Regions from separate parts of the Hydrogenophaga luteola genome, predicted to be linked through region 2. Evidence: riboswitches for the same ligand, from Rfam matches in the RefSeq annotation. Region 2 holds a riboswitch; the other holds the start of a gene.

Region 1 (7,180 bases), on a different contig from region 2:
GATTCCACCAGGTCCATCACCAGCACCACCTTGTTCTGCATGAGCGGCAGAGGCGGCACCTCTGGGGATGGAGCCGATTCGCCGTGAGAGCCCATGGTGCTGGGGTGTGGCTGGCTTGTCATACCTCGAAAGGGGGAAGTGCTGTTTCAGTTTCTCACATCTGAAAGGTCCGGGCGCAGACGACAACGGCAAAAAAAAGAGCCGGCAAGGCCGGCTCTCCGCAGACAGGAGCATCTGGTGCTCCTTAGCGCCCTGATCACTTCAGGTGTTCGTTGATCATCTTGGTCATTTCGAACATCGAGGCCTGGGCCTTCTTGAAGATTTCCTTCAGCTTGGCGTCGGCGTTGATCATGCGCTTGTTGACCGCATCCTGCAGCTTGTTCTTCTTGATGTATTCCCAGACCTTCTTGGTCACTTCCGTGCGGGGCAGCGGGCTGTTGCCAACGATGGCGGCCAGTGCAGCGCTGGGGGTCATGGCCTTCATGAAGGCTGCGTTGGGGGTGCGCTTCTTGGCAGGTGCGGCCTTCTTGGCGGGAGCGGCGGCCTTTTTGGCCGGAGCAGCCTTCTTCGCCGGAGCAACGGCCTTCTTGGCCGGAGCAGCCTTCTTCGCCGGAGCGGCAGCCTTCTTGGCGGGCGCAGCCTTCTTTGCCGGAGCAGCGGCCTTCTTGGCCGGAGCGGCCTTCTTCGCAGGAGCTTTCTTTGCAGTTGCCATGTTGAGGATTCCTTCTAGAAGTGGTTTGACGCCAGAGGAGAACGCGCTCTCTCACTGGTGCCTCGCATGCTAATGGAGATGCATGGTCCTTCCAAGGTGGAAGCACCGTTTTTTTGCGCGATGTCAGAGGGAAATCGGGGTTTTTTGGCCCCGAAAACAACACTGCGCCCGGTATTGCGCACCTCCCACCAATCCGCAGTGCAGAGCGTGCTTCAATTTCTGCTCCGAAAAACCAGTTTTCCAGAGTGGTTCACCATGACTTCTTCCATCGATTTTTCGACCTGCGACTTTGGCGACGAACACAAGGGTGATGCCAGTGGCGCATTCCGTGTGTTGCCACCTGTGTTCCGCGACTTCGGTGCACACCGCCGTTTCGCCGGGCCGGTCGTGACCGTGCAATGCCTGGACGACAACAGCCAGGTGAAGGCCCTCGTCGAAGGGCCCGGGGAGGGGCGTGTGCTGGTGGTCGACGGTGGGGCCTCGCTGCGGCGCGCATTGCTCGGCGGCAATCTGGGCGCCGCCGCCGCGCACAACGGTTGGGCGGGGGTGGTGGTGGATGGGTGCGTGCGCGATGTTGCTGAACTGGCGGTGTGCGAGACCGGCATTCGCGCGCTGGCCTCGGTGCCGCTGCCGACCGAGCGGCGCAACCAGGGAGTGCGCGATGTGCCCGTGAAGATCCAGGGCGTCACCGTCCGTCCGGGCGAATGGCTGTATGCGGACGAGGATGGCACCGTGATCGCCGACCGGCCGTTGCACCGGGGCGCCTGAGCAAGCTCAGGCGGTCAGGCCCTTGTAGAGCATGTACGCCGAAAGCAGGTAGAGGATCAGTGCGAAGGCCCGCTTGAGCGATTTCACCGGTAGCGCGTGTGCGGCCTTCACGCCCAGCGGCGCCATCAGCACGCTGACCATGGCGATCACCGTCAGCGCGGGTAGGTACACGTAGCCCAGCGAACCCGCCGGAAGGTCGGCCACATCCTGGCCAGAAATGACGTATCCGGCGGCGTTCGCCAGCGCGATGGGGAAACCGAGCGCAGCGCTGGTGGCCACCGCGTTGTGGATGGCGACGTTGCACCAAGTCATGAACGGGACACTGACAAAGCCGCCGCCGGCACCGACCAGTCCCGACAGGAATCCGATCACACCCCCGGCACCGAGCTGACCGAGCGTTCCCGGCAAGGTGCGCGAGGCCTGTGGCTTCTTGTCCAGCAGCATCTGGGTGGCCGAGAAGCCCACGAACAGTGCGAACAGCAAGGCCAGCGCCCCACCCTTGAGAACCGCGAAGACACCCAGACTCGCAACCGCCGCACCGAGGACGATGCCGGGGGCGAGACGCCGCACGATGTCCCACCGCACGGCGCCGCGCTTGTGGTGCGCGCGAACGCTGGAGATCGAGGTGAAGATGATGGTGGCCATGGAGGTGGCGATGGCCATCTTTACCGCAAGGCCGGGCGCGACGCCACGGTGGGTGAGGATGGCGCTGATGAACGGCACCATGATCATGCCGCCGCCGATGCCCAGCAGGCCGGCCAGAAACCCTGTGAACACGCCCAGAAGGGCCAGCTCGGCGATCAGCAGGGGTTCAAGGCTCATGGGCGGAAATCCGGAGGGCAGAAAAGAGTGCGGCCCCAGGAAACATCCGTGGGGCCGCAGCGAAGGGTATTAGGTGTCTGCAAGTGCCACCAGACCGTCATCCTGAACCGGGGGTTCAGGTGGGCGAGGGCAACGGGGCTTCGGGTTCATCTGACGCGAGACGCTCACACCAGCCACGTTATGTACCAAGCCCGGGCTCATGGAGCATTGGTTCAAGGAAATATAAAGCCCGGCATGCACTGCAGACAGGGCAAATTGTAGAGGCTGGAGGCCCGAGGGAAGGCTTCGCCCGTCGGAAAAGTTGAAGGTCGGGGCCGGATTCAGATCAACTGGCCGTCACTGCCCAGCGCCTGGTCCAGGCGCCGCACCAGCTCCTCGGCGCGCGCCAGCGCAGCCGCGTCGTACGCTTCGCTCGCGGGGGCGGATTCCGGCAGGGGCGGCGGCTCGGGAGGAAGGAACGACGAGGAAGCAAACCCCTGGGCTTCCTTCTGGGACAGCTCGAACGCCAGGTTGAGCGACGCGAGCACGGCGATGCGGTCACGGGCCTTGACCTTACCGGCGTCCCGGATGCGGCACATGGCGGTGTCCACACGCTCCACAGCGTCCAGCAGCGACTGCTCACCACCAGCAGGACAGGCCAGCAGATAGCTCTGGCCCATTATCTGAACCTCGATCTGCTTGGAGGCAGGTTTGTTCATTCGGAGTCCTTGTGGGAGGGTGTCTCGGTCCCGACCGGCAACCGGTCCAGCAGCGCGTCAATGCGGGAGCGTGCCGCGTTCAGACGGGACTTGATGGAGTCACGTTCTGCCTTGAGCGAGGCCACCTGCTCCATCAGCAGGGCGTTGGTGCGCTGCAGTTCTTCGTGGCGAAGGAGCAGGCGTTCCACGCGCTCGGCGATCAGGTCAATGTGCTTGGGATCGGCCATGGTGACGACTGGTGAGTGATCCATTGTAGGGTTGCCGCAAGGAGCACGGGCTTACAATGGATTGCGTTGGTGCTCGCGGTGTGGTTCACATGCCGCAGTTCAACGGGAAGCAGGAGGGAAAGTCCACAGCGACCGACCTAACCTGCGCTGCCCCCGCAACGGTAAGCAGACGGGATACGGGTTTTCCGCCCAGTCCCCGCCTCCATCCCACAGCCACTGGACAGCCGGTTTCGACCGGCGCTCCGGGAAGGCGGTGGAGGTTGTTCTGCCAGCCCGGATACCGGCCAACACGGTGGTGACGCGTCCTGTCCGGGGCCGTCGCCGTGACGCCCAGGCGCTGTCGGGGAAGACGGCGAGGGCAACCATCGTTTGTCTTTCATCCATGTCTTTCCGTTCTGCTCCGGTGCGCCTGGCCGCGCTGCCCCTGGCTTGCGCCATCGCGTTCCCTGTTCTCGCCCAGTCCACCCTGTCGACCGTGGTCGTGTCGGCGACCCGGTCCGAGCTGCCCATCACCGATGTGGTGGCCGATGTGACCCTGGTCGACCGCAGCGCCATCGACCGTCTGGGCGTTGCCTCGGTCTCCGACGTGCTCGAGCGCCTGCCGGGCGTGACCGTCAACCGCAATGGAGGGCCCGCATCCACCACCAACGTCTACCTTCGCGGCGCTGAAGGCCGCTTCACGGCGGTGTTCATTGATGGTGTGCGCATCGACTCCCAGTCCACCGGCGGTGCCACCTGGAATGCAATCCCTTTGTCCCTGGTAGACCGCATCGAGGTGCTGCGCGGGCCGGCGGCGGCGGTGTACGGTTCGGATGCGATGGCTGGTGTGGTGCAGATCTTCACGCGCCAGGGCGACAAAGGCTTCTTTCCGTCGCTGCGCATGGGCGTGGCATCGAACAGCACCTACGAGCTGAGTGCCGCGCTGCGCGGCGGCGACGGGGTGGTCGACTACGCCTTCGGTCTGGGCTCGGAACGGAGCGACGGCTTCAACGCCAAACCTTCTGGCAACCCTGATCGCGACGGCTACCGCAACGAGTCGTTCTCGGGCCGCCTCGGATGGAAGCTCTCCGAGGGGCAGAAGCTGGAAGCCACGCTGCTGGACAGTCGCCAGAGGGCGGGCTACGACGGCTTCATGCCGGGGCAGGACGACCAGGCCAGGCAGCGTCTGCAGGCGGTGGGTCTGAACTGGGACAGCCGCTGGAGTGAGGCCTGGAGTACCCGTGTGGGGCTCAGCCGAGGAACCGACCGCTATGAGACCTCACCCTCGAGCTACTTGACGGACACCACGGTGGACAGCTGGCTGCTTCGCAACGAGCTGCGCGTGGGGCCAGGCCGGCTGACGCTGGATCTGGAGCGCCGCGAAGACCAACTGGAAAACGCCAGCACCACTCCCGAGCAGACAGACCGCCACCAGAACGCCATTGCGCTGGGCTATGGCGTACAGGCCGGCGACCACACGCTGCAGCTCAACGCCCGCCGCGACGACGACAGCGAGTTCGGCGCGCACACCACCGGCTCGCTCGCCTACGGCTATGCGCTGTCCAAGACCCTGCAGCTCACAGGATCCGTGGGCACGGCCTTCCGTGCCCCCACGCTGTTCCAGCGCTTCAGCATCTACGGCACGCGCGACCTCAAGGCCGAAACCGCGCGAAACATGGAAGCGGGACTGCGCTGGCAGGAGGCTGCGAGCCGCGCCTCGGTGGTGGTCTACCGCAACCGCGTGAAGGACCTGATCGACTACCTGGCCGGCCCCGGCAGCTGTGTCAACGGCGTGGGCGATTTCGCCGGCTGCTACGGCAACACCGGACGCGCCACCTACACCGGCGTCACGCTGGCCGGCGGCACGAAGCTGGGCGAGGTTGCCCTGGGCGCTTCGCTGGACCTGATGCGTCCGAAGAACGCTGAAACCGGCAAGCTGCTGGCACGCCGTGCCGAAACCCAGGCCACGTTGACGGCCGACACGCCGGTGGGCGCCTGGCGCCTGGGCGCCGAGGTGCAGCACCTGGGCAAGCGCTACGACGACGAAGCCAATGCAAAGCCTTTGCCGGCCCACACGCTGCTGAACCTGACGGCCAGCACCGACATCGCCCGCGACTGGCGGTTGCTGGCGCGTGTGAACAACGCCACCGACAAGGACTACGAGTCGGTGTTGGGCTACGCCACGGCTGGCCGGACCTTCTACCTGGGCCTGAGCTGGTCGCCCCGCTGAGGTCCACGATGGATCGCACCGCCACCTGTCCTGCCCTGCTGATCGCAGCTCCGGCCTCCGGCCAGGGCAAGACCACGGTCACCGCGGCGCTGGCGCGGCTGCACGCACGGTCCGGGCGGAGCGTGCGGGTGTTCAAGTGTGGGCCGGACTTTCTGGACCCGCACTGGCACCAGTTGGCCAGCGGCCACCCGGTGCACAACCTGGACCTCTGGCTCAACGGCGAGCACGACCTGCGCGCGCGGCTGCACGAGGCTGCGGCGAGCAGCGACCTGATCCTGATCGAAGGGGTGATGGGGCTGTTCGATGGCGAGCCGAGCGCGGCCGATCTGGCGGTAAAGCTGGGCATTCCGGTGCTGGCGGTGATCGACGCCGGTTCCATGGCCGGCACCTTCGGCGCGCTGGTGCACGGGTTGCGCCACTACCGCCCGGGCCTGCCCTGGGCCGGCGTGCTCGCCAACCGCGTGGCCAGCGAGGGGCACGAGAAGATGCTGCAGGCCTCAGTGCGCGGCGACGATCTGGGCCGCGAGCCGGCGGGCATCGACGCGGGCTGGCTGGGCGGCCTGCGGCGCGACACCGGTTTTGCGCTGCCCGAACGGCACCTGGGCCTGACGGTGGCGTCCGAACTACCCGACGCGATGGCGCGGCTGGATGCGCTGGCCGACGCCATGGCAGCCACGCCGCTGGGCCAGCTCGATGTGGCCGGCTGGCAGCGCTGGGCCGTGCCCTTTGAAGCGCAAGCCGAGCGTCCGGTGGCGCCGCTGCTGCGCGGGCGCACCGTGGCCGTCGCGCGTGACACCGCCTTCTGTTTCACCTACCCGGCCAACCTGGACACGCTGCAGGCGCTGGGAGCCCAGCTGGTGTTTTTCTCGCCGGTGGCCGACGAGCCAGTGCCGGACTGCGACGCACTCTGGCTGCCCGGCGGCTACCCTGAACTGCACGCAAAAGCACTGGCGGAAGGCACCCGTTGCCGCACCTCGCTGGCGGCACACATCGCGGCGGGCAAGCCGGTCTGGGCCGAGTGCGGCGGCATGATGCCGCTGTTCGACGGCCTTACGCTGGCCGATGGCACGCGGGTGCCGATGTGGGGCCTGCTCCCGGGCGAGGTGGCCATGCAGCCGCGCCTGGCCGCGCTCGGCCCGCAGCGCTGGGACACGGCGCAGGGCGAGGTGCGCGGGCACACCTTTCACTACTCGCTGACCACATCACCGCTGTCGCCCATGGCCCACACCGTGCCGGGCGGCAAGTTCGGGCGACCCGAAGCCGTGTACGGCCAGGGCTCGGTGCGCGCGAGCTATTTCCATGCGTGGTTTGCCTCGAACCCGGAAGCGGCCGCGCAGCTGTTCCTGCCGGAGGCCGCATGACCGTCGCTTTGCCAGGGCCGCAGCGCATCGTCTGTCTGACCGAAGAGACCACCGAGTGGCTGTACCTGCTGGGCCAGGAGGCGCGCATCGTCGGTATCAGCGGCTACACCGTGCGGCCACGCCGGGCGCGCGACGAGAAGCCCAAGGTCAGCGCCTTCCTCAACGCCAAGATCGACAAGATCCTGGACCTGCAACCCGACTGCGTGTTCGGCTTTTCGGACCTGCAGGCCGACATCGCCGCCGCGCTGATCCGCGCAGGCGTGCAGGTGACGGTGTTCAACCAGCGCAGCGTGGAAGAGATCTTCTCCATGCTGTTCCAGGTCGCCGCCATGGTGGGCTGTGCTGAGGACGGGCTGGCGCGCATCGCGGTGATGCGCCAGCGG
Region 2 (7,180 bases):
GCCGGGTGCGCCACAGCAGCACCACGTTCAGCTCGGCAAAGCGCATGCTGGCCGCCTCGGTGGGACTGAGCTGCGCATGCACCTGTTCGTCGGCCTGCAGCAGGTTTTCGGCCACGGCCATGTGGAAGTCGCTGCCCAGGCCTTCGGCCAGCAGCAGGCGGGCGATGCGGTCGGGGCTGTTGGCCGGGCTGGTCAGCAGCAGCAGGCGCTGCTCAGCGCGCAGCGCCTGGGCCAGGGCGTACAGGCCGTGCGAGGGCGGGGCGCCGCGCAGCCACTCGCCCGCGTCAGCGGCGTGCACGGAGACGATGCGTGCGTCCTGCCAGGCCAGGCCCACGCGGGCGCAGGCCAGTTGCAGGGTCGACAGGTTGGGCAGGATCTCCAGCGCGTCCAGGCACAGGTGCTGGGCCAGGTAGGGCGCGATGCCGTGGCAAAGCGGGTCGCCGGTGGCCAGCACCACGCAGGCCTGGTGGGCCTCGCGCGCGGCGCGCACCCAGCCGGGCACGGCCTTGAGCTGGCCTGTCAGGTCGTGGGTGAAGGCGCCGGGCTTGAGCGTGTGCCGCAGCAGCGCCAGCGTGCGTGCGCCGCCGATCACCACGTCGGCCGTGCGCAGGTGGGCCAGCGCGGTGGCGCCCAGGCTGGCCACGCCGTCGTCGAGCACGCCGATGACGCGGCAGCGGTTGGGATCGTGGGAGGGCAGGTCGTTCATTCGGTGTCGAAGTCGGAGTGGTGGGTGTGGCCGATGCCGGTGCGGCCGGCGGTGGCGGGGCGGGGGCGCGCCTCGGCGGGGGCCGAGCGCACGTCGGCCACCGGCTGGCCGCTGAAGTCGCACACCAGCACGCGCAGCGCAAACGCGTGGCCGTAGCGCTCGGGCGCGGTGAGGGTGTCGATGGCGCGCTGTGCGAGCGCCTGGTGAAAGGCCGGGCCCAGGCCGCGTTCGACCATCAGCTCGGCGCCGAAGCGCGCGGTCTCGGCGGCGGCGATGGCGGCGCAGTCTTCGTCCGTGGCGCCGATCTGCCGGGCGATGTCGGCGACCAGGTCGGTGTCCACCACGTTGCGGTTGGCGTGGGTGATGGTCTCGCCCTGGGCGATCTTGGTCAGCTTGCCCACCATCACACCCAGCACCACCTCGGGCAGGCCCTGGGCCACCACCTCATCCAACGCGTAGCGCAGGAAGTCGCCCATCTGCACGAAGCAGGCGGCGGGCAGGCCAGGGCGTTCCGCACGCAGCGTCTGCATGGCAAAGGTCTCGGTGCGGCCGCCGGTGGTCAGCGCCACCACACCGTGGTCCAGCGTGGCCGCCACCTGGATGCCCTGCACCACGCTGGCCCGCCAGGCGGCGGTGGAATAGGGTTTGACGATGCCGGTGGTGCCCAGGATGCTGATGCCGCCCAGGATGCCCAGCCGCGCGTTGGTGGTCTTCTTCGCCATCTCCTGGCCGCCGGGCACGCTCACGGTGACCTCCAGCCCGTGCTGCGCGAGCAGCCTCGGCGCGGCCTCGCGCAGGTTGTCGGCGATGTTCTGGCGCGGCACCGGATTGATGGCCGGACCGCCCACCGCCAGCCCGAGGCCAGGCAGCGTCACCGTGCCCACGCCGTCGCCGGCCACGAACGTGATCTCGCCCGCCTGGCCGGGTAGCAGGCGCAGGTCCACCGTGAGGTGGGCGCCGTCGGTGCAGTCCGGGTCGTCGCCCGCGAACTTCACCACCATGGCGTGGGCGCTGTGCGCATCGCAGCGCCCGTCGTGCACGTCAAAACGCACCCGCTGGCCGTTGGGCAGCAGGCTCTCCATGGCGTCGGGCACCTGCCCGGCTTCCAGCCCCTGCGCTGCGGCGCGAGCGGCCGCGGCAGCGCAGGCGCCGGTGGTGAAGCCGGTGCGGGTGCCGCGCGGGGAGGTGCTTTCCATTCAGGCGCCCTCGGCGCGTTGCTGTGCCTCGGCCAGCGCCAGCAGCGCGTGCAGGGCGGCGACCACCAGGGTGGAGCCGCCCTTGCGGCCGCGGATGACGATCCAGGGCACGTCGGCGATCTGCGCCATCAGGTCTTTCGACTCTGCGGCCGACACGAAACCCACCGGCATGCCCACCACCAGGGCCGGGCGCACGCCGTCCTCCATGATCAGCTGCACGAGTTCGATCAGCGCGGTGGGTGCGTTGCCAATGCCGACGATGGCGCCCTGCAGCAGGCCCAGGCGGTGCGCCTTGCGCATGGCCTGCACGGCGCGGGTGGTGTTCTGTGCCTGCGCCTGCGCAATCACGTCGGCGTCGCTGATGAACTGGTGCGTGGCCATGCCGAAATGCGCCAGGCGCGGCCGCGACAGGCCCGAGCAGATCATCTCCACATCGGCTACCACGGGGGAGCCTCCGCGCAGCATCGCGGCCACGCCCGCGCGCACCGCTTCGGGGTGGAAGTCGGTCAGGCCGTTGAACTCGAAGTCGGCGTTGGCGTGGATCATGCGCCGCACGATGGGCCACTGCTCGGCCGAATAGCCGTGCGGGCCGGCCTCGGCGTCGATGATGGCGAAGCTGTCGTGCTCGATGGCCTGGCCGGCGGCGGTGAGCTGCTCGGTGACGGTGTTGACCGTGCTCATGCGATAGCACCCTCGTGCGTATGGCTGTGCACATGCACCGGGGCGTGCGTGTGCTCGTGCGAATGTCCATGGCCCAGGTCGTGTGCAATCTCGCGGTAGCTGCAGCCGTCGCAGGGCAACTTGCTGTCGGGCACACCGGCCAGCAGGTCGAGCACGCGCTGTTCCACCAGTTCGAAGATTTCTTTCTCGAACCCGAAGTGCGTGCCGCAGGCAAAGCGGATCTGCGGGTACTGCGCCCGCAGGTGGTCCACCTGGCGGTGGATGCGCTGCATCAGCGTGCCGGTGTAGAGGTAGTAGGGCAGAACCACGATCTGGCGCAGACCGATCAGCACCTGCCGCTGCACCACGCGCTCCAGCCGCGGAAAGGTGATGCCGGTGAAGGCCAGGTCCACCAGCTCGTGGTCGCTTTCTTCCTGCAGCCAGCGCGCCATCTTGGCCATGTCGCCGTTGGCGCCACGGTCGGACGAGCCCCGGCCCAGCAGCACCACGCCGGTGGTGGTGGGGTCGGGCATGTCCAGCGTGGCCATGGCCTGGCGCAGGCGGCGCTTGAGGATGGCGAGGATGGGGTCGCAGGCGCTCAGGTGCGGGCCGTAGAGGAACTCGACGCCGGGTGCGTGCTCGCGGGCGTGTTCGATGGCCTCGGGAATCTCCATCTTGGCGTGACCGGCCGCGTTCAGGATCAGCGGCAGCACCAGCACGCGGCTCGACGACTGCGCCGCGGCCAGCAGGCCATCGTGCAGCGAGGGCGCGGCGAATTCGATGAAGCAGACCTCGATGCGCCAGGCCGGCTGGCGCGCGCGCCACTGGTCGACGAAGTCGCGGATTTCCTGGTTGCCGGTGTCCTCGCGCGAGCCGTGGCCCACCAGCAGGATCGTGGTGTGGTTCATGTCGTGGCTTTCCTGAAGCGGTGTGTGAAGCCCGGGTCGTAGAGCCGGGACCTGGTCAGCTCGGGCCAGTGGCGCGCGCCCAGCGTGGGGCTGGCGATCACCATGGCCTGGCTGACGATGCCGGCGTCGCGGCACTGTTGTTTGATGGTGGCCAGCGTGCCGCGCACGATGCGCTCTTCGCCGGGCCAGCTGGCCTTGTGCACCACCAGCACCGGCGCGTCGTCGGGCCAGCCGGCCTCGCGCAGGCCGGCTTCCACCTTGTGCAGCAGCGTGATGGACAGAAAGATGCACAAGGTCGTGCGGTGTGCCGCCAGCGCGGCGAGGTCCTCCCCGTCGGGCATGGGCGTGCGGCCCTCCACCCGCGTGAAGATGGTGGTCTGCGTGACCTCGGGCAAGGTGAAGCTCTCGACCGCAGCCGCCGCCGAGGCCATGGCCGAAGACACGCCCGGCACCACCGCCACCGGCACGCCCGCGGCGTCCAGCGGCTGCACCAGTTCGATGAGCGTGCCGTAGAGGGCCGGGTCGCCGGTTTGCAGGCGCACCACGGTGTCGCAGCGCGCCGCGTTTGCGATCAGCCAGGCCGACATCTGCTCCAGCGTCATGTCCTTGCTGTCAGCGATGAGGCAACCCGGCGGTGCCCAGCGGGTGGCCGCCTCGTTCACCAGCGAACCGGCGAACAGGATGGCCCCCGCGCGCGCGATCAGGTCACGCCCCTTGACCGTGACCAGGTCCGGGTCGCCAGGACCCGCCCCCACAAACCAGACCGTTCCGAGGCCCATGGTGTGCCCCCGGTCAGGCGGCCTGGTGCAGACGGCGCTCCACCACCGCGCTGCCCTGCAGGCCACGCAGCGTCTTGGCCAGTGCGAGCACGGCCAGATCGATCAGCGGCTCGGCCAGCACCACGCTCATGTAGGCGGCGCCGAAGCTGCCGATGCTCACCAGGTTCTCGGCGCCCAGGCCACGTCCATAGAGCGCCCAGAAACCCACCCACAGCACGATGCCGCCCTGGTAGGCCAGGGACAGCTTCAGGGCCTGGCCGTAGCGCAGATCCACGTAGGCCATTTGGTCGGGAATGACGCGCCGCGCCAGCGCCGCAGTGGCGAACAGCGGCACCAGCAGCGTGGTCACGTTCATGCCGTACTGCGGCAGGTCAAAAGGTGCAAAGAACAGGCCCTGGATCAGCAGGCCGCCCGCCAGCCCGACGGCCGCGGGCGCCGCGCCGAACAGCAGCATCAGCGTGGTGCCCAGGATCAGGTGCACCTCGGACACGCCCACCGGGTGGTGCGGCAGCACCTCGAAAAAGCAGAACACCAGCGCCGTGGCCAGCAGGGCCCGCAGCAGCAGGGCTGCCGCGCCGTCCTTTTTGAGCATGTCGGCCGACAGCTTGAGCGTGTAGCCGCCACAGGCGGCCGCTGTGGCGTAGCTCAGTGCGAGCTTGGCCCCGTCCACCAGACCTGGTTCGATGTGCATGAAGTGACTCCTTGGGTTGGGTGCGTTGGACACAACGCGGTTGAAAAGTCGGCAAAGACCCAAGGGGAAAGCGAGCACAGGTTCCAGCGGCGAACGGACAGCCCCCTGCGAGCGCACGCGCAGGCGCTGGCACAGACTCGCAAAGCAATGCGAAGGGACGACATGAGGACACCGACAAAGACCCCTCACCGCCTTCCCCGACGGTGTTTGGGTAATGCGGCTGCGCCTGGGGCGCAGCCTCCTTGTTGGCCGGTATCCGGGCTGACAGAACGTTTCTCAAAGCCTTCCCGGTGTGACCCAGTGGCGAAATTTTGAGAAATGGGGGCCTTGGCAATGCCTTGGACCACCCGTCTGCTTACCGTTGCGGGGGCAGCGCAGGTTAGGTTCGTCCGTGTGGGACTCTCCCTCCTGCTTCCCGTTGAACTGCAATGCCTGAACAGCACTGCGAGCACCAACAGCGGACCATTCTATACGCGCAAAAAAAGCCGCCCGAAGCCCGGGCGGCCATGTCGAGCCACCGCCTCAGCGCGCCCAGAACGCCAGCTCGGGCGCGGCCGAGGCCAGCCGGCGGCCCAGCCAGGCGCCGGTGGTGGCGAGGTAGCCGGTCTGTGAGCTGGTGCTCTGTTTGGCCTGCTGATCGCCCAGCAGCGACAGCCAGCGGTAGTGGTCGTACACGCCCATGATGTGCGCCGCGTAACTCGCCGCCAGCTGCGGGTTGTCGCGCACGATGACGAAGTTCTCGTCGTTCGCCGTGCTGGCGTTGCCCGAGAAGTTGTGGCTGCCGGTGATGACCACCGGGTTCGTGAATGGGTCGACCACGATGACCTTGGAATGCACGATGGCGAACCCGATCACGCCGCCTTGCATGGTCAGGAACTCGTTGCGCGCCACCGTGGCCGCCCAGTTCGCCATGGCGTGCACACCGCGCGGCTGCACCACGTCCAGCGCCATCCGTTTCTTCTTCGCGTCCATCTGCAGATCCACCTCCACCGCGCGCTCGTCGGCGGCCTCGGATGGAAGCGTGCTGACCACGCCGCGCACGTACAGCGCCGGGTTCGCCTTGGACAGGTCGCGGATGGTTTTCAGCGCGCCGCTGCCGCCCGGCTGGAACATCAGGAACAGCACGCCGTCCTGCGCCGCATTGATCGCCTCGTCGATGGCCTGCAGGTCGACCTTGCCCCGGGTGCGGGTGAACCAGATGTCCGCCGACGACTGGCGGGTCTTCACCACCAGGGCGCTGCTGTTGCTGTCCACCAGCGCTGGTGGGAACGCGCTGCCGGCATCGCGCAGCCGTTCCCACTGGTCCATGAACGCGCGGGCGAACCCGCGGTGGGTCACGCGCAGGCCGTTGTTGGTCTGGGTGCATAGGCCCGTGCTGGTCCAGTTGGTGCTGCCGGTCCACACGGTCTCCGGCTGGCCGGCCGGGTTGCTCACCACCAGGAACTTGTTGTGGCCGAGCGCGCCGGGCGACGTGAAGCGGTCGTGCACCACCACACCGGCGGCCTTCAGCGCCGCGCGGGCGCTCTCGTTCTCGTCGCGCTGGCGGGCCTGTGCCGTGGTCTCGGTGGGCTTCTTGGTGATCGAGCCATTGGCCAGCACCACATGCGCCTGTCCGCCCAGCGCGCACAGCGCGTCCACCAGCTCCTGGTCGGCCAGCTCGTACAGCGCGGCGTGGACCGGCTTGCCGTGGTCCTTCGCGTCCTGCAGCAGCGCCAGCATCTCGTCGCGCAGCGCACCCGAGAGGAACTTGCGGATCGGCAGCTCGTGGTCGCCCAGGCTGTCCTTGAACGCCTTCAGCGCCTGCTTGAGTGTGGACAGGCCCTGGTCCTTGCGCAACTGCTCCAGGTAACGGGCCATGAACTGGGAGATCACCAGGCCACGGTTGAAGAACGCCGCGTAGCCATCGCGTGTGCCGCCGCTGAGCGTGGCCCAGGGTGTCCAGCGGCTGCGTTCGGAATTCAGCGGCCGAAGGGCCGCACCGTCTTTGACCATCGGCGTCACGCGGTAGCGCACCGTGTCGCCGAGGTTCACGCCATGGTCGGTCCACCACAGTCGCTGCAGGGGCCACTCCGTCGACGGCCGGTGCTCACCGGGCTTGGGCTGGTCGGCCTTGAACCCCATGCGGTTCTCGAGCACGTCCGAATGAATCGATCCGTCGCTGCGCCTGCGCTGCCGTTCGACTGCGAAGCCCAGGCAGTCCGTGATCGGCCCGTCCACGGTCCAGAACAGCAGGGCATCGT

The links. A riboswitch is a leader RNA that binds a small molecule or an ion and turns the genes downstream of it on or off. The one in region 2 is predicted to bind cobalamin.
Region 1: linked by a shared signal. The riboswitch ahead of ACFOPI_RS08185 (TonB-dependent receptor domain-containing protein) and the one ahead of ACFOPI_RS18935 (energy-coupling factor ABC transporter permease) in region 2 are both predicted to bind cobalamin.

Annotation. Positions count from the first base shown of each region.
Region 1 is NZ_JBHRXX010000002.1:918,166-925,345, forward strand. Features, by position in the region: gene ACFOPI_RS08155 (adenylate/guanylate cyclase domain-containing protein) at 1-41, opposite strand, end outside; gene ACFOPI_RS08160 (SWIB/MDM2 domain-containing protein) at 257-712, opposite strand; gene rraA (ribonuclease E activity regulator RraA) at 968-1,480, shown strand; gene ACFOPI_RS08170 (sulfite exporter TauE/SafE family protein) at 1,487-2,302, opposite strand; RNA gene ssrS (6S RNA) at 2,373-2,553, opposite strand; gene ACFOPI_RS08175 (cell division protein ZapA) at 2,623-3,000, opposite strand; gene ACFOPI_RS08180 (DUF904 domain-containing protein) at 2,997-3,227, opposite strand; cobalamin riboswitch at 3,278-3,530, shown strand; gene ACFOPI_RS08185 (TonB-dependent receptor domain-containing protein) at 3,610-5,436, shown strand; gene ACFOPI_RS08190 (cobyrinate a,c-diamide synthase) at 5,445-6,797, shown strand; gene ACFOPI_RS08195 (ABC transporter substrate-binding protein) at 6,794-7,180, shown strand, end outside.
Region 2 is NZ_JBHRXX010000009.1:24,776-31,955, forward strand. Features, by position in the region: gene cbiE (precorrin-6y C5,15-methyltransferase (decarboxylating) subunit CbiE) at 1-706, opposite strand, end outside; gene ACFOPI_RS18915 (cobalt-precorrin-5B (C(1))-methyltransferase) at 703-1,902, opposite strand; gene ACFOPI_RS18920 (precorrin-8X methylmutase) at 1,903-2,583, opposite strand; gene ACFOPI_RS18925 (sirohydrochlorin chelatase) at 2,580-3,470, opposite strand; gene cobM (precorrin-4 C(11)-methyltransferase) at 3,467-4,249, opposite strand; gene ACFOPI_RS18935 (energy-coupling factor ABC transporter permease) at 4,263-4,940, opposite strand; cobalamin riboswitch at 5,171-5,411, opposite strand; gene ACFOPI_RS18940 (phospholipase D-like domain-containing protein) at 5,463-7,180, opposite strand, start outside.